2 regions of the Micrococcus sp. PSi08 genome follow, and region 1 is predicted to be linked to the other one. Evidence: riboswitches for the same ligand, from Rfam matches in the RefSeq annotation. Region 1 holds a riboswitch; the other holds the start of a gene.
The links. Region 1 has a riboswitch for S-adenosylmethionine ahead of ACFI33_RS05325 (bifunctional o-acetylhomoserine/o-acetylserine sulfhydrylase). Riboswitches for the same ligand answer to the same signal wherever they lie in the genome.
Positions count from the first base shown of each region.

Region 2: it holds a riboswitch for S-adenosylmethionine, as region 1 does, so the genes downstream of both, ACFI33_RS06525 (flavin reductase family protein) here and ACFI33_RS05325 (bifunctional o-acetylhomoserine/o-acetylserine sulfhydrylase) in region 1, are expected to answer to the same signal.

Region 1 covers NZ_JBHNYP010000011.1:47,530-54,623, forward strand. Annotated here, with positions in the region: gene ACFI33_RS05310 (phosphotransferase) at 1-742, opposite strand, end outside; gene ACFI33_RS05315 (CPBP family intramembrane glutamic endopeptidase) at 883-1,779, shown strand; gene ACFI33_RS05320 (VOC family protein) at 1,798-2,433, opposite strand; SAM riboswitch class IV at 2,611-2,726, shown strand; gene ACFI33_RS05325 (bifunctional o-acetylhomoserine/o-acetylserine sulfhydrylase) at 2,857-4,224, shown strand; gene metX (homoserine O-acetyltransferase MetX) at 4,221-5,351, shown strand; gene ACFI33_RS05335 (SGNH/GDSL hydrolase family protein) at 5,427-6,320, opposite strand; gene ACFI33_RS05340 (alpha/beta hydrolase) at 6,401-7,093, shown strand.
Region 2 covers NZ_JBHNYP010000014.1:49,682-56,775, reverse strand. Annotated here, with positions in the region: gene ACFI33_RS06535 (MFS transporter) at 69-1,292, shown strand; gene ACFI33_RS06530 (cold-shock protein) at 1,356-1,559, opposite strand; gene ACFI33_RS06525 (flavin reductase family protein) at 1,798-2,322, opposite strand; SAM riboswitch class IV at 2,396-2,515, opposite strand; gene ACFI33_RS06520 (hypothetical protein) at 2,709-3,308, shown strand; gene ACFI33_RS06515 (RNA-binding S4 domain-containing protein) at 3,356-3,724, opposite strand; gene hisD (histidinol dehydrogenase) at 3,735-5,051, opposite strand; gene ACFI33_RS06505 (mechanosensitive ion channel family protein) at 5,186-6,763, shown strand; gene ACFI33_RS06500 (universal stress protein) at 6,780-7,094, opposite strand, start outside.

The DNA of each region.
Region 1 (7,094 bases):
AGCGCATGTTGTGCCCGGCCAGGTCGCCGTGCACGAGCGACGGCGGCACGGGCGGCGCGGCGGTCCACGCCGTCACCGCGTCCGCGAGGGCGGCCACCGCGTCCGGCCACGCCTCGGCGCCCAGCCGCGCGTCGACGTCGTGCCCCTCCCACGCGCCCAGGCGCGCGGCGACCGCCCCCGGCAGCGCCGCGACGTGCCGGGCGCGCTCCGGCGTCCACGGGCCGCGGAAGGCGAACGGGCGGCCGAGGTGGGGGGCGATCCGCGGGTCGGTGACGTCCACGGCGGCGAGGTCGTCGAGGACGCCGCGCAGCACGGCCGGATCGCCCTCGTGCGGCGGGTGCGGTCCGCCCGGGAGGAAGCGCTGCAGCACCGCGGCGCCCGGGCCCGCGGGGACGGGGTCCGAGAGGGCGACCGGCACGGTCCACGGCACGCGGCGCTCGGCCAGGGCCGCGGCGAGCCCGTCGAGGAGGGCCAGGCGCCGGGGCAGGTGCGCCGCGGGGTCCCGCTCGGGCGCCCACCGCGCGGCGGGGGCGGCGCCGACCTCGTGGGCCCGCGTCATCCGGAGGACGCCGACGTCCTCGAGCACGAGCACCCGGTGGAACTGCCCGCCCTCCTCCACGGACGCCGCGGCCCAGTCGGCTGTGCGGAGCCGCCGGGCGAGGGCGGGGTCGAGGCCGGGGCGGAGGTGCCTCAGGGCGCGGTGGACCAGCTCGAGCTCGCTGGGGGCAGGCGGGGAGACCACACGACCACGCTAACCCTCCCTCTGCCCTCCCGGACTTTCGAACGTGACATCGGGGGAATGGGGACTTTCGAACGGGAGAGAGGCCCTACCACACGTTCGAAAGCGGCCGGGGGAGAGGGGGCGGGCGGATACTGGAGGGCATGCCCGCCACCCCGCGCACGTCCCGCACCCCGGCCGGCCCGGCCGTCCGACCCGCCCCCGCGCTGCCCGCCCCCTCGGCGCGCACGGTGCGGTGGGAGATCGCGATCGTCCTCGGCCTCTCCCTGGGGAAGTCGGCGGTCTACGCGATCGTCCAGCTCATCGACAAGGCCACCCAGGCCCCGCTCGGCGAGCAGACCACCGTCCTCAACCCGGCCCTGGCCGACCGCTGGGCCTTCGACCTGACCTATCAGCTGCTCGGCATCGGGTTCGCGCTCGTGCCGGTGGCCCTCGTGCTGCACCTGATGCACCTGCGCGGCCGGAACCCGTTCCGGGTGCTCGGCCTCGACCTGCGCCGCCCCGGCCGCGACTTGGCCTGGGGCCTGGGCCTGTTCGCGGCCATCGGGCTGGGCACGCTCGGCGTCTACGCCGCCGGCCGGGCCCTGGGGATCACGACGGCGATCGTCGGCTCGGCGCTCGGGGAGAGCTGGTACCAGGTGCCGGTCCTGCTGCTCTCCGCGCTGCGGCACGGACTGCTGGAGGAGGTCATCGTGGGCGCCTGGCTCGTCGACCGGCTCGGGTATCTGCAGCGGCTGCGCGCCGCGGGCCTGGCGCACGATCCGGCGCCGGCCGTGCCGTCGTCGTGGGTGAGCGCCGAGGGGCTGTACCTGCCGACCCGCGCGGCCGTCGTCGTGCTCGCCCTCGCGCTGCTGCGCGGGGCGTACCACCTGTACCAGGGGATCGGGCCGGGCGTGGGCAACGCCCTGATGGGCGTGGTGTTCGCGCTCGTGTTCCTGCGGGTGCGCCGGGTGATGCCGCTGGTCATCGCGCACACGCTGCTGGACGCCGTCGGGTTCGTCGGCTACCCGCTGCTGGCGCGGGCGGGGCTGCTCGGCTGAGCGGCCCCGCCCCCGCGCTCAGAGCGTGACCTCGCCCTTCGGGGTGCGGAAGGTGACCGAGACGATGCCCGGGGTGCCGGAGGGCGCGACGTACTCGATGTTCACGTCCTGGACCTGGCCGTCCTCGTCGTCGCCGAGCCACTCGGCGAGGCGCTCGGGGGAGCCGGCGATGTTCAGGCGCTCGATGGTGGCCTGCGGCTCGGCCGCCTGCGAGGGGTGCATGTCCTCCTGACCGTCGGCCCAGCGCAGGATGAACGGCAGCTGCGGGTCCGCGAGGGTTCCCTTGACGCCGATCTGCCGCCAGGACAGCTCCCGGCCGTCCGGGAAGCGACGGTTGCCGGGGACGGCCTCACGGCCGAGGCGGCGCTCGAACCGGCCGATGTCCGTGGTGGCCACCGCCCAGCTCATCCAGCCGCCGCCCTGCTCGGTGCGGGCGCGCACGAGCTGGCCGAACGGCGCGCTGAGGGAGGCCGGGTGGTCCAGGGCCTCGACGACCTCCAGATACTGCCTGCCCGCCATGGGGAACAGGGCGTTCTGCGTACCGAAGCGGGGGTGGACACCGCCCTTGATCCGCTCGATGCCCAGCGTCTCAGCGATGCGGGCGACCGTGGCGTCCAGGCCCTCGGGGCCGGCGGCGTAGGACACGTGGTCCATGCGACAGGTGTGCACTGCGCTGTTCCTCTCCGTTCCCGGGCTGCCCCGGGGGTTGACCTGGTGCGAGTCGCGGGGCGTCGAGCCCTTGACGGGTCGGGTGCCCCGTGCGGAGAGCGTATCCGCGTGTGACACGCGTGACGAAATCGTGGCGGGGCGGCGGGCTACACTCGGGGATACGGTCACGAGAGTCAGCAACAGGCCCCGGCATGCTGACCGGCAACCCTCCTTCCGCGGTGGGGTGCCCCGGGTGACGACCAGGCCGGCCCCACAACGGATGCCGGCAAGCGCGGGCCGATCCCACGGCCCCTCTCGACGGCGCCGGGTCATCTCCGGCACCTCGACGACGCCGGTCCCCGGATCGGCACGTCGGCCGGCGGGCGGGGCGGCCGGGTCCGGCCCCTGAACCCTTCAGGAGGGTCCGCCATGACCGACCAGCCCACCCCGACCCCCGACGCTTGGGGCTTCTCCACCGCGCAGGTCCACGCGGGCGTCGCCGTCGGCCAGCACGCCTTCGGTGCGACCGCCCTGCCGATCTTCCAGACCACCTCGTACGACTTCCCGTCCGCCCAGGTGGCCGCGGACCGGTTCGCGCTCAAGGACCTCGACCCGCTCTACACCCGCATCGGCAACCCGACGCAGGGCCCGGTGGAGGAGAAGATCGCCGCGCTCGAGGGCGGTGTGGGCGCGCTGCTGCTGGCCTCCGGTCAGGCGGCGACGACGTTCGCGATCCTCAACCTCGCCGGCGCCGGCGACCACGTGGTCGCCTCGGCCAGCCTCTACGGCGGCACGCAGAACCTGTTCAAGCACACCCTCGCCAAGGTCGGCGTCGAGACGACGTTCGTGACCGACCCGGACGACCTCGAGTCCTGGCGCGCCGCCGTCCGGCCGAACACCAAGGCGTTCTTCGGCGAGACCCTCGGCAACCCGCGCGGCGACGTCCTGGACGTGCGCGCCGTCGCCGACGCCGCCCACGAGGCCGGCGTGCCGCTGATCGTGGACAACACGCTGGCCACCCCGTACCTGCTGCGGCCGATCGAACACGGCGCCGACGTCGTCACCCACTCCGCCACGAAGTACCTCGGCGGGCACGCCGCGGCCATCGCGGGCGTGATCGTCGACGCCGGCACGTTCGACTACGCGCAGCACGCCGAGCGGTACCCCGGCTTCAACGAGCCGGACGAGTCGTACCACGGCCTCGTCTACGCGCGGGACCTCGGGGTGGGCTCGCCGCTCGGCGCCAACCTGGCCTTCATCCTCAAGGCGCGCGTGCAACTGCTGCGCGACTACGGCTCGGCCATCTCCCCGTTCAACGCGTTCCTGGTGAACCTCGGCCTGGAGACCCTGTCCCTGCGCATGGAGCGGCAGGTGGCCAACGCGGCCGCCGTCGCGCGCTGGCTCGAGGGCCGCGACGACGTCGAGCACGTGGTCTACGCCGGCCTGGAGTCCAGCCCGTGGCACGAGCGCGCCCAGCGCTACCTGCCGAAGGGCGCGGGCGCGTTCGTCTCCTTCGAGATCGCGGGCGGCCGCGAGGCCGGGGCCGCGTTCGTGGACGGGCTCACCCTGCACCACCACGTGGCCAACATCGGCGACGTCCGCTCGCTCGTGGTGCACCCGGCCTCGACCACCCACTCCCAGCTCACCGACGACGAGCAGCGCGCCGCCGGCGTCACCCCCGGCCTGGTGCGGCTCTCGCTCGGCGTGGAGGACATCGAGGACATCCTCGCCGACCTCGAGCGCGGCTTCGCGGCCGCCGCTCGCCGCGGCGACGACGACGCGGGGGAGCGGGCATGACCGCCGTTGCCACGCGTCCGTCGCGCACCGCGCTGCCCCGCGGCGGCCGCCACCGTCTGCGGGTCGGCGAGCTGCGCACCGAGACCGGCGGGCTGCTGCCCGACGTCGAGCTGACCTACGAGACCTGGGGCACCCTCGCCGCCGACGGCTCCAACGCCGTGCTCGTGCTGCACGCCCTCACCGGCGACGCGCACGTGGCCGCGCACGAGGAGGACCCGACGCCGGGCTGGTGGGACGCCCTCGTCGGCCCGGGCCGCGCCGTGGACACGGACCGGTGGTTCGTGGTCGCCCCCGCCATGATCGGCGGCTGCCACGGCTCCACCGGGCCCTCGACGCCCGCGCCCGACGGGCGGCCCTGGGGCTCCCGGTTCCCGTTCCTCACGCTGCGGGACGCGGTCGAGGCCGAGCGGCGCCTGGCCGACCACCTCGGGATCGGCGCCTGGCGTGCCGTGATCGGCGGATCGATGGGCGGGGCCCGCGCCCTCGAGTGGGCCGCGACCCACCCCGCGCGCGTCGCCGGGGTGGGCGTGCTGGCCGCCACCGCGGCCTCCTCCGCCGACCAGATCGCGTGGGGCCAGGCGCAGACCGCGGCCATCCGCCTCGACCCGGACTTCCAGGGCGGCGACTACTACCCCGGCCCCGGCCCCGTGGCCGGCCTGGGCATCGCCCGGCGCATCGCCCACACCACCTACCGCACGGCGGGCGAGCTCGGCCAGCGGTTCGGCCGCGAACCGCAGGGCGTCGAAGATCCCTTCGGCGCCGTCGTCGGGGTGCCGGGCGGGCGCGGGCGCTACGCCGTGGAGTCCTACCTGGACCACCAGGCGGCCAAGCTCACCGACCGGTTCGACGCGAACTCCTACCTCGTGGTCACCGAGGCCCTCATGGGCCACGACGTCGGGCGCGGGCGCGGCGGCGTGGCGGCGGCGCTCGCGGACTACCGGGGCCGGGCGTTCGTGGCCGCCGTCGACTCGGACCGGCTCTACCTGCCGGCCGAGTCCGAGGCGCTCGCGGCGGCGCTGCCCGCGCGGCCGCCGGTGCACACGATCGCCTCGCCCATCGGCCACGACGGGTTCCTCACCGAATACGGCCAGGTGGCCGACACGCTGAAGCGCACCCTCGCCCTCTGAGCTTTCGTTCGGGAAACGGCGGCGTGTCGCGGCACTGTCGTTCGGGAAACGGCCACCGGTTCCCGCCGGCCGGGCTCAGGGCTCGACGACGTCCAGCGGCTCGGTGTGGTCCGAGCCCCGCGGCATCGGCGCGCCGAAGAGCGGCTCGGGGACGGGGCGCTTGGCCGTGACGCCGTCGCCGGAGGAGACGCCGCGGAGGCGGCGGACCACCCACGGCGCCAGGTGCGTGCGCACCCACGCCGCGTCCGACGCGCGGGCCGCGCGCCACGTGCGCGGCGCCGGCGGGGAGAGGCGCAGGTGCTCGAGGCCGTGCTCCACGCCGAGGGTGTCCAGCACCATCGCGGCGATCGTGTGGTGGCCGAGCGCAGAGAAGTGCAGGCGGTCCTCGGCCCACATCTCCCGCCGGGCGAGGTCCTTGAGCGACCACATGTCCGGCACCAGCGCGTCGTGCCGCAGCGCGATGGTGCGCACGTTCTCGTTGTAGATCGCCACGGTGCCGCGGATGCGGCCGATGACGGGCGTGCCCTTCACGTCGGTCGCGTTGAACAGCAGCACGGTGGCGCCGTCGGAGGCCAGACGCTCGACGACGGCGTCCAACCGGACCGCGATCTCGTCCGGGTCCGCGCCGCGCAGGATGTCGTTGCCGCCCGCGCAGACGCTGATGAGGTCCGGCCGCAGGGCGAGCGCCGGCTCCACCTGGTCCTCGGCGATCTGGTCCAGCAGCTTCCCGCGGACCGCCAGGTTGGCGTAGGCCAGGTCCTCGCCGGGCGGCGTCAGGCGGGAGAGCTCCTCGGCCAGGCGGTCGGCCCAGCCGCGGTGGTAGCCGGGACGGTCCGGGTCCGGGTCGCCGATGCCCTCGGAGAACGAGTCCCCGATGGCGACGTAGCGGCGCCACGGATGGGCGGCGGGGTCGTCGACCGGGGTCGCGTCGGAGGCGTGCGGAGGCTGGGAGGAGGATGGGTTACCCACGGGTAGGATTCTGCCCACGTCGCGCGGGAGGGGTCAACCTCCGGGAGGGGCCGACCGTGCCGCTCGCTAGGCTGGCGGACGTGAACGCGAACCCCACCCCCGCCGTCGAGCCCGTCGTCCGCTGGTCCCGCCCCGAGGGCGAGCGCACCGAGGACCTGCTGATCGTCCTGCACGGCTACGGCGCGAACGAGGACGACCTGTTCGGCCTCGTCCCGCACCTGCCCGAGCACGTCACGGTGGCCGCCGTCCGCGCGCCCCTGCCCCTGCAGCCGGGCTCCCACGCCTGGTTCCCGCTCTCCCAGGACCCCGTCACGGGCGAGCTGGGCTCCACCGCCGAGCCGGTCCGCGAGGCCGTCGAGGCCCTGCACGCCTGGGTGCAGGCGGTGCGCGGGGACTTCCGCACCGTCTCCCTGCTCGGCTTCTCGCAGGGCATGGCGATGGCCACGTCGCTGCTGCGCCTGGACCCGGAGGCCTACGCGTGCACCGTGGCGCTGTCCGGCTTCGTGGTGGACCCGGAGCTCACCGAGCCGCGGCTGCGCGAGCTGTTCACCCGCGACGACGACGTCGCCCGCGTCCGACCGAAGGTCTTCTGGGGCCGCGGCCAGGAGGACCCGATCATCTCCGAGCCCCGGGTCGAGGAGACCCATGCCTGGCTGAACGCCCACGTGGACCTCATGAAGATCGTCTACGCCGGGCTCGGCCACGCGATCAACGAGCAGGAGCTGGGCCACGTGAAGGAGTACCTCGCCCACATGGTGCCGCCCCGCGGCTGAC
Region 2 (7,094 bases), on a different contig from region 1:
ACGACGCCCCCGGGCGCCCATGAAATAGATTTCCCGCCTCGTCGCGTGAGGGGTCGTAGCCTGGGGCCGTGACCCCGCCCGCCCCCGCCGCTCGCCGCCCCTCCGCGGCCCTGCTGTGGGTGCTGCTGGCGGCCATGGGCGCCGGCCCCCTGTTCAACTACGGCGTCTCCGCCTCCTCCACGGTCGTGATGGAGCGGCTCGACGTCACCTCGGGCCAGCTCGGCACCGTGATGACGGTCGTGTTCGCGGCGGCCGCCGTCACCTCCCTCGGCCTCGGCCGGGTCGCCGACCGCCTGTCCGCCCGCGCGCAGCTGAGCATCATCTTCGGCGGCACCGCCGCGGCGCTCGTGCTCGGCGCCGTCGCCCCGTCCCTGCCCGTGCTGTACGCGGCGGCCGCCGTCGCGGGCGTCACGCAGGCCATCTCCAACCCCACCACGAACCGGATCATCCGCACCGTGGTGCCGCCGGAGAGGCGCATCGGGTGGGTCGGGGTGAAGCAGTCCGGCGTCCAGGCGGCTCAGCTGGTCGGCGGCCTGTTCTTCCCGGCCGCGTCCCTCGCCCTCGGCTGGACGGGCGCCGCGTTGGGGGCCGCGGTGCTCACCGGGGCGCTCTGGGTGCTCGCCCTGGTCGCCGCCCCGCCGCTGCCCGGGGCGCCGCCGCCGGCCACCGGCCCCGTCGGCGGGCGACGACGGCGGGACACCTCGCCCCTGCCGGCCACGGTCTGGTTCTTCGCGGCGATCGCGTTCCTCACCGGCCTGGGCATGCAGGCCACGAACACGTACCTGCCGCTGTTCGCGGTCGAGACGCTGGGAATGACGCTCGTGGCCGGCGGCGCCGCGGCGGCCGTGTCCGGGGTGGTGGGGGTGCTCTCCCGGATCGGGTGGAGCCGGCGGATGAGTGCCGGAGACCGGCCCACCACCCTGCTGGCCGTGATCTGCCTGGGTGCGGTGGCCGGCGTCGTGGTGTTCCTCGCCGCGGACCTGCTGGACCTGCCGGCCCTGCTGTGGGTGGGCGCCGCGGTGCACGGCCTGACGGTGCTGGGCGCCAACGTGGTGATCAACGCGGGCCTGTTGAGCGAGGTGCCGGCCGAGCGGCTGGGCCGTGCGACCGGGGCGAACTCGATGGGCATGTACGCCGGCTTCGCCCTGGGCCCGCTGCTGATGGGCGTGCTGCGCGACGTCACGGGCGACTACCGGGCCGGCTTCGCGGTCGTCGCGGCCGGGTATCTGCTGGCCCTGGGCGTGGTGCTGCTGCTGCGTCGCCACGTGGGCCGGCGGGGCGTGGACGCCTGACACACGACGACGCCCCCGGTCCGTGTGGACCGGGGGCGTCGGAAGCCGTGCGTCAGGCGAAGATCAGAGCTTCGTCACGTTGGCGGCCTGGAGGCCCTTGGGGCCGTCCTGGGTCTCGAACTCGACGCGGTCGTTCTCCTGGAGCTCCTTGAAGCCGTTGCCCTGGATGGCGGAGAAGTGCACGAACACGTCCGCGGAGTTGTCCTCGGGGGCGATGAAGCCGTAGCCCTTCTCAGCGTTGAACCACTTGACAGTACCGACAGCCATGATGGTGTCCTTTCGATGTGCCCCCGCGGTGCGGTGGCGGTGTTGGACCGCGGCCCGGATGTGGGACGCGGGTGAAGCGGCGAGACTGAACCGCTTGCCCAACACTCATCGACGCCGGCGATGCCGGGCTGACGAGCAGTGAAGATGGCGGGATACAGCTTGATCAACTTCAGGCTCCATCATTGCACGGATCTCGCCGACCGGGAACCAGGGGCCCGATTGTTCACCTGGGGTTCGCTCAGAGCGCGCGCAGGCCGTGGAAGAGATTGCGGTGCAGGGCGGCCGGGGGAGCGGCGTCCGTGTGATCCGCGAAGGCCGTCACCTCCAGCAGCACCACCGTGTGGTCGCCCGCCGGGACCTCGGCGTGCACCCGCGTCTCGAGCCAGAGCGAGGAGCCCCCGATCAGCAGGGCGTCGTGCGGGCTGCGGTGCACGTCCAGACCGGCGAAGCGGTCGCCCTCGCGGGAGGCCAGCTGGCGGCACAGCGGCGTCTGGTCCGCCGCGAGCAGGGAGACGCCGATCGCCCCGGCCCGGCGCAGGCGCGGCCAGGTGCGGGAGCTGTTCTGCGCGGAGAAGGACACGAGGGCCGGCTCCCAGGAGATGCCCACGCCGAAGGACGAGGACACCATCACCTCGGGGACGCCGTCGGCGAGGCCCGCCAGCGCGACGACCCCGGTGGGGAATGCCGAGAGGCCGGAGCGGAGGTTGCCGAGGGACAGGTCGGTGTCCCACGCGGCGGTGTGGGGTTCGTGGGTCAGGGTCATGGCGCGCGTCCTCTTCCGATGACTGGCGCGGCTCCGCAGACGGCGGGAACGCGGATCGCCCGGATCCGCGGAGGCGCGGTACTTGCCCGTCGGGGTGTCCGAGGGGCCGAATCATCACCTGGAGCACCCCACTACTGCGTGAGAGGGTTGCCGTCCCGCCGGCCAGGGCCGTGAATGACGGGAACTCGTGATTCTGGGGATCAGCCTACGGAGGGGTCCGTGGGGTGGTCAAAGCGCGGCGGTCGCGCGGCGTCATCCGAGCTGCCCGATGTGATGCTTGACACACCGCGCATCGCCAGCCAGGATCAAGCCACTCGAGAGGGGGGACTCGAGACCGCAGCCCGCGGCCCCGCAATCGGTTCTCTGAGAGGGATCGGATCATGCGGATGGACATCGAGAAGAAGCGTGCGGCATTGTCGGCCGCCGTGGTCGTCGCGGCTCTCCTCGGTACCGCTATCTCGGGATGCTCCGCGTCCCCGGGCAGCGTCTCCTCCACCGCTGCGGCGTCCTCCGTCACCGTGACGTCAGCGGCCCCCTCGGCAACCCGGTCGGCCTCCGCCACCGGTTCGTCCGCGTCGTCACCCGCCGGTGAAGAAGCACTCCCCGCCGCGCTGTTCGAGGAGGACGGGATGACGTTGGTGGAGTACACGCGCCGGCATCCGGATGCGGACCATCTCGACCCGGAGAAGGAGTCCGTCCTGGAGGAGGCGGTCGGGACGGGCACACAGCAGATCACCGTGGACGCCCAACAGGGTGCGGTCCTTCGGGTCATCGTGCTGTGTCCTTCGGATGCCACCGGTGAGACGGAGATCCTGACCTCACGGGGTGGCGGGGGAACGAAGACCTGGATGGCCGGGTCGGAGGCGCTGTGCGGCGGCTGGTCGGCGGCGACTCCCCCCGTGGATGAGGCGGGGCCGATGACGTTCACCGTCACGGTGGACAATGACAAGCCGTTCCGGATGGTGCTGACCGCACCCTCCGCATGAGGCCGCCATCACGACGGCGGATGACGGCGCGGGGAGGACTGAGACGCTCAGCGTCGGTCGCGGCCGCGCAGCGCGTCCAGCTGCCGGCGGTCCCGCTTGGTGGGCCGGCCCGCGCCGCGCTCGCGGTACGGCACCGCGAGCAGCTCACGCGGCACGGGCGGCGGGGAGTGGTCCACGTACTGCTGCCGGGCCACGGGGGCGCCCACCCGCTTGGCGATCAGCCCCGTGACCTCGAGGATCCGCTCACCTCCGTCCTGGCGCACCCGCACCCGGTTCCCGACGACGACGGGCGTCGCCGCCTTCACGGGCTCGCCGTCGATGCGCACGTGGCCTGCGCGCACGGCCGCCGTGGCCGCGGACCGGGTCTTGTACAGCCGCACGGCCCACAGCCACGCGTCGATGCGGACGCCGCTCACGCCCGCCCCCTCACGCGAAGCGGGCGCGGATCGCGGCGCCGTGCGCGGGCAGGCGCTCGTCCTCGGCCAGCACGCCGATCCCGTCCGCGACCTCCTCGAGCCCGGTCTCCGTGTAGCGGATGCGCTGCTGCAGGCGCAGGAACGTCACGGTGTTCAGACCGGAGGAGTGCCGGGCCGTCCCCGAGGTGGGGAGCACATGGTTGGACCCGGCCGAGTAGTCGCCCAGCGGCACGGGGGCGTACGGGCCCACGAACACGGCGCCAGCGTTGCGGATGCGCCCCACGAGGGCCTCGGGGTCGCGCGTCTGGATCTCGAGGTGCTCGGTGGCGTAGCGGTCGGAGACCTCCACGGCCTGGTCCATGTCCCGCACCAGCAGCACGCCGGACTGCGGTCCGGTGAGCGCCTCACGCAGCTGCTCCTCGTGGAGCTGCCCGGGCACCTGCGCCTCGATCGCCGCCTGCACGTCCCGGAGCAGGTCCTCGGAGTCCGTGATGAGCACGGAGGCGGCCAGCGGGTCGTGCTCGGCCTGGCTGATCAGGTCCGCGGCCACCCAGTCGGCGCGAGCGGTGCCGTCCGCGATCACGGCGATCTCGCTGGGCCCTGCCTCGGCGTCCACGCCGATCACGCCCTGCAGCGCGCGCTTCGCGGCGGCCACATACACATTGCCGGGCCCCGTCACCAGGTCGACGGGCGCGCAGAGCCACCCGCCGTCGTCGTCCTTCACGCCGTGCGCCAGCATGGCCACGGCCTGGGCGCCGCCGGCCGCGTAGACCTCGTCCACGCCCAGCAGCGCGCACGCGGCGAGCACGGTGGGGTGGGGCAGGCCGCCGTGGTCCCGCTGCGGGGGTGAGGTCACCGCGAGGCTCCCCACGCCGGCGGCCTGCGCGGGCACCACGTTCATCACCACCGAGGAGGGGTACACGGCGCGGCCGCCGGGCACGTACAGGCCCACGCGGCCCACGGGGATCCAGTGGTTCTCCACGACGGCGCCCTCGCCGAGCTCGACCGTGGAGTCCTGGGGGTGCTGGGCGTCGTGCACGAGCCGGGCCCGGCGGATCGACTCCTCCAGGGCGGCGCGCACCCGCGGGTCGAGCCCGGCCAGGGCGGCCTCGAGCGCCTCCGCGGGCACGCGCAGGGCCGGCGGACGGACACCGTCGAACCGCTCAGCCAGCTCCAGCAGGGTCTGCTCGCCGCCGTGGCGGACCTGCTCGATGATCGGGGCGACCACCGGCACCACGGAGGACACGTCCACGTTCGCCCGCGGGATGATGCGGGACAGGTCCGCGGTGGCGGTGTCGAGCGGGCGCAGGTCGGTGACGGAGAGCACGGATTCCTCCAGAGGGGCGGCGGCGGGCCGGCGGGACGGGGCACGACGACGGCCGGGCCCGGACCGCGCGGACGGTCAGGCTCCATTGTGCTCTTCTCCGGGGTGCGTCCGGGGGCGGGTGTCAGACTGTCGTCATGGTCCTCCCCGTCCTGCCCGCCCTCGCGACCCCGCCCCTGCTGACCGCCCTGGACCGCCTCCTGGCGGGCGAGACCGTGCCGTCCGGGGTGGAGGGGGACATCCAGGACGGGGCGGCCGCCACCACCCGGGCCTTCGGCGTGGAATGGGGGACGCTGCTGACCGTGCTGATGGCGTTCGCGATCGGCGCGGCGGTCGTGTACCTGGCCCTGCAGGTGGCGCGCGTCGTGCTCGTGCGCCGCCCCGCGTTCCAGCACGGCGCCGCCCGGCTGAGCCTGCCGGCCGCCGTCGCCGCCGGCCTGCTGGCCTCCCGGATCTGGCTCGGGGTCATGGCCGAGGAGCAGACCTGGTACCGGCCGGCGTCGTTCCTGATGCTCATCGCCGTGGCCGCGGCGGGCGCGTGGGCTGCGTGGCGCCTGGTCGGCGTGATCGAGAAGGGGATCCTCGGCCGCTACCAGGAGACCAGCGTCGAGCACCGCCGCGAGCGACGCATCCGGACGCAGACCATCCTGATCCGGCGCATCCTCAACGCGGTGATCGTGGTGGTGGCCGTCGCCGTGGTCCTGCTGGGGGTGCCCGAGGTGCGCTCGCTCGGGGCCGGTCTGCTCGCCTCCGCCGGTGTGATCTCGGTGATCGCCGGCCTGGCCGTGCAGTCCACGTTGACCAACGTGTTCGCCGGCTTCCAGCTCGCCTTCACGGACGCGATCCGGGTGGGCGACGTGGTGGACATGGAGGGCGTGTTCGGCACCGTCGAGGAGATCACCCTGTCCAACGTGGTGGTCAAGCTCTGGGACGGGCGACGTGTGGTCTACCCGTCCTCGCACTTCACCACGCAGCCGTTCGAGAACTGGACGCGCGTGGGCACCGAGGTCTCCGGCGTCGTGGAGCTGGACGTGGACTGGCGGGTGCCGATGGACGCGCTGCGCGCACGGCTCGCGCAGCTGCTCGAGTCCACGGACCTGTGGGACGGGCGCGAGCACGCGCTGCAGGTGACCGACGCGACCGGCGGCGTCGTGCGCATCCGCGCCGTGGTCTCCGCCCGCAACTCCGGCGACCTCTGGGACCTGCGCTGCCTCGTGCGCGAGGACCTCGTGGCCTTCCTGCGCCACGAGCACCCCGAGGGCATCGTGGTGCAGCGCATGGTGGTCCGGCACCCCGCCCACGACGACGCGGCGCCCGCCTCCGAAGGCTCCGACGCGGGGGCCCGCGGTGGCGACCGGACGGGTGAGCCGGGCCCGGACGGCTCCGGGGTGGCGGCCCGCGAGCCGCGCCCGCGCACCGCGCCGCTGCCGCGCGTCGACGGCGCCGATCCGCGCCCGCACACCCTCACCACACCGCTGACCCGCGTGGGCGACCACTCCGGCCTGTACACCGGCTCGATGACGGCGGTGCAGCGCAACCGCGAACTCGCCGGCCCGGGCGAGGAGGCGTTCGCCGAGCGGCGCGCCCAGCAGGCCAAGCAGGCGGCGGAGGCCGCGGCGGCGGACGAGGCCGGGCGGCGCAGCGGCGCCGGCTCCCACGCGGACGGCCCCCTCGACGACGCCGTCACGCGCCGCCGTCAGGACGACGAGGACTGAGGCCCGGCGGGAGCGCTCAGCGCTCGAGCGTCGGGTCCCCGGAATCGACGGGTGTGAGCCGACGCCGCTCTGCCATCGGCTCGGACGCGGGCAGGCCGTGGGCGGCCGGGTCCGTCTCGGCGACGTGGCTCACGGCCTCGGGCGTGTGGTCCCCGTACTGCCGGTACTCCTTCACGCACAGCACCGGCTGATCGATCTCCTGCAGCAGCTCGTCCGAGACCGATCCCATGACGAACCGGCCGAAGCCGCCGCGGCGGCGCACGCCGATGACCACGATGGACGGGTCCAGCTCCGCGGCCACGTCCTTCATCTCCTCCACCGTGGACCGGCC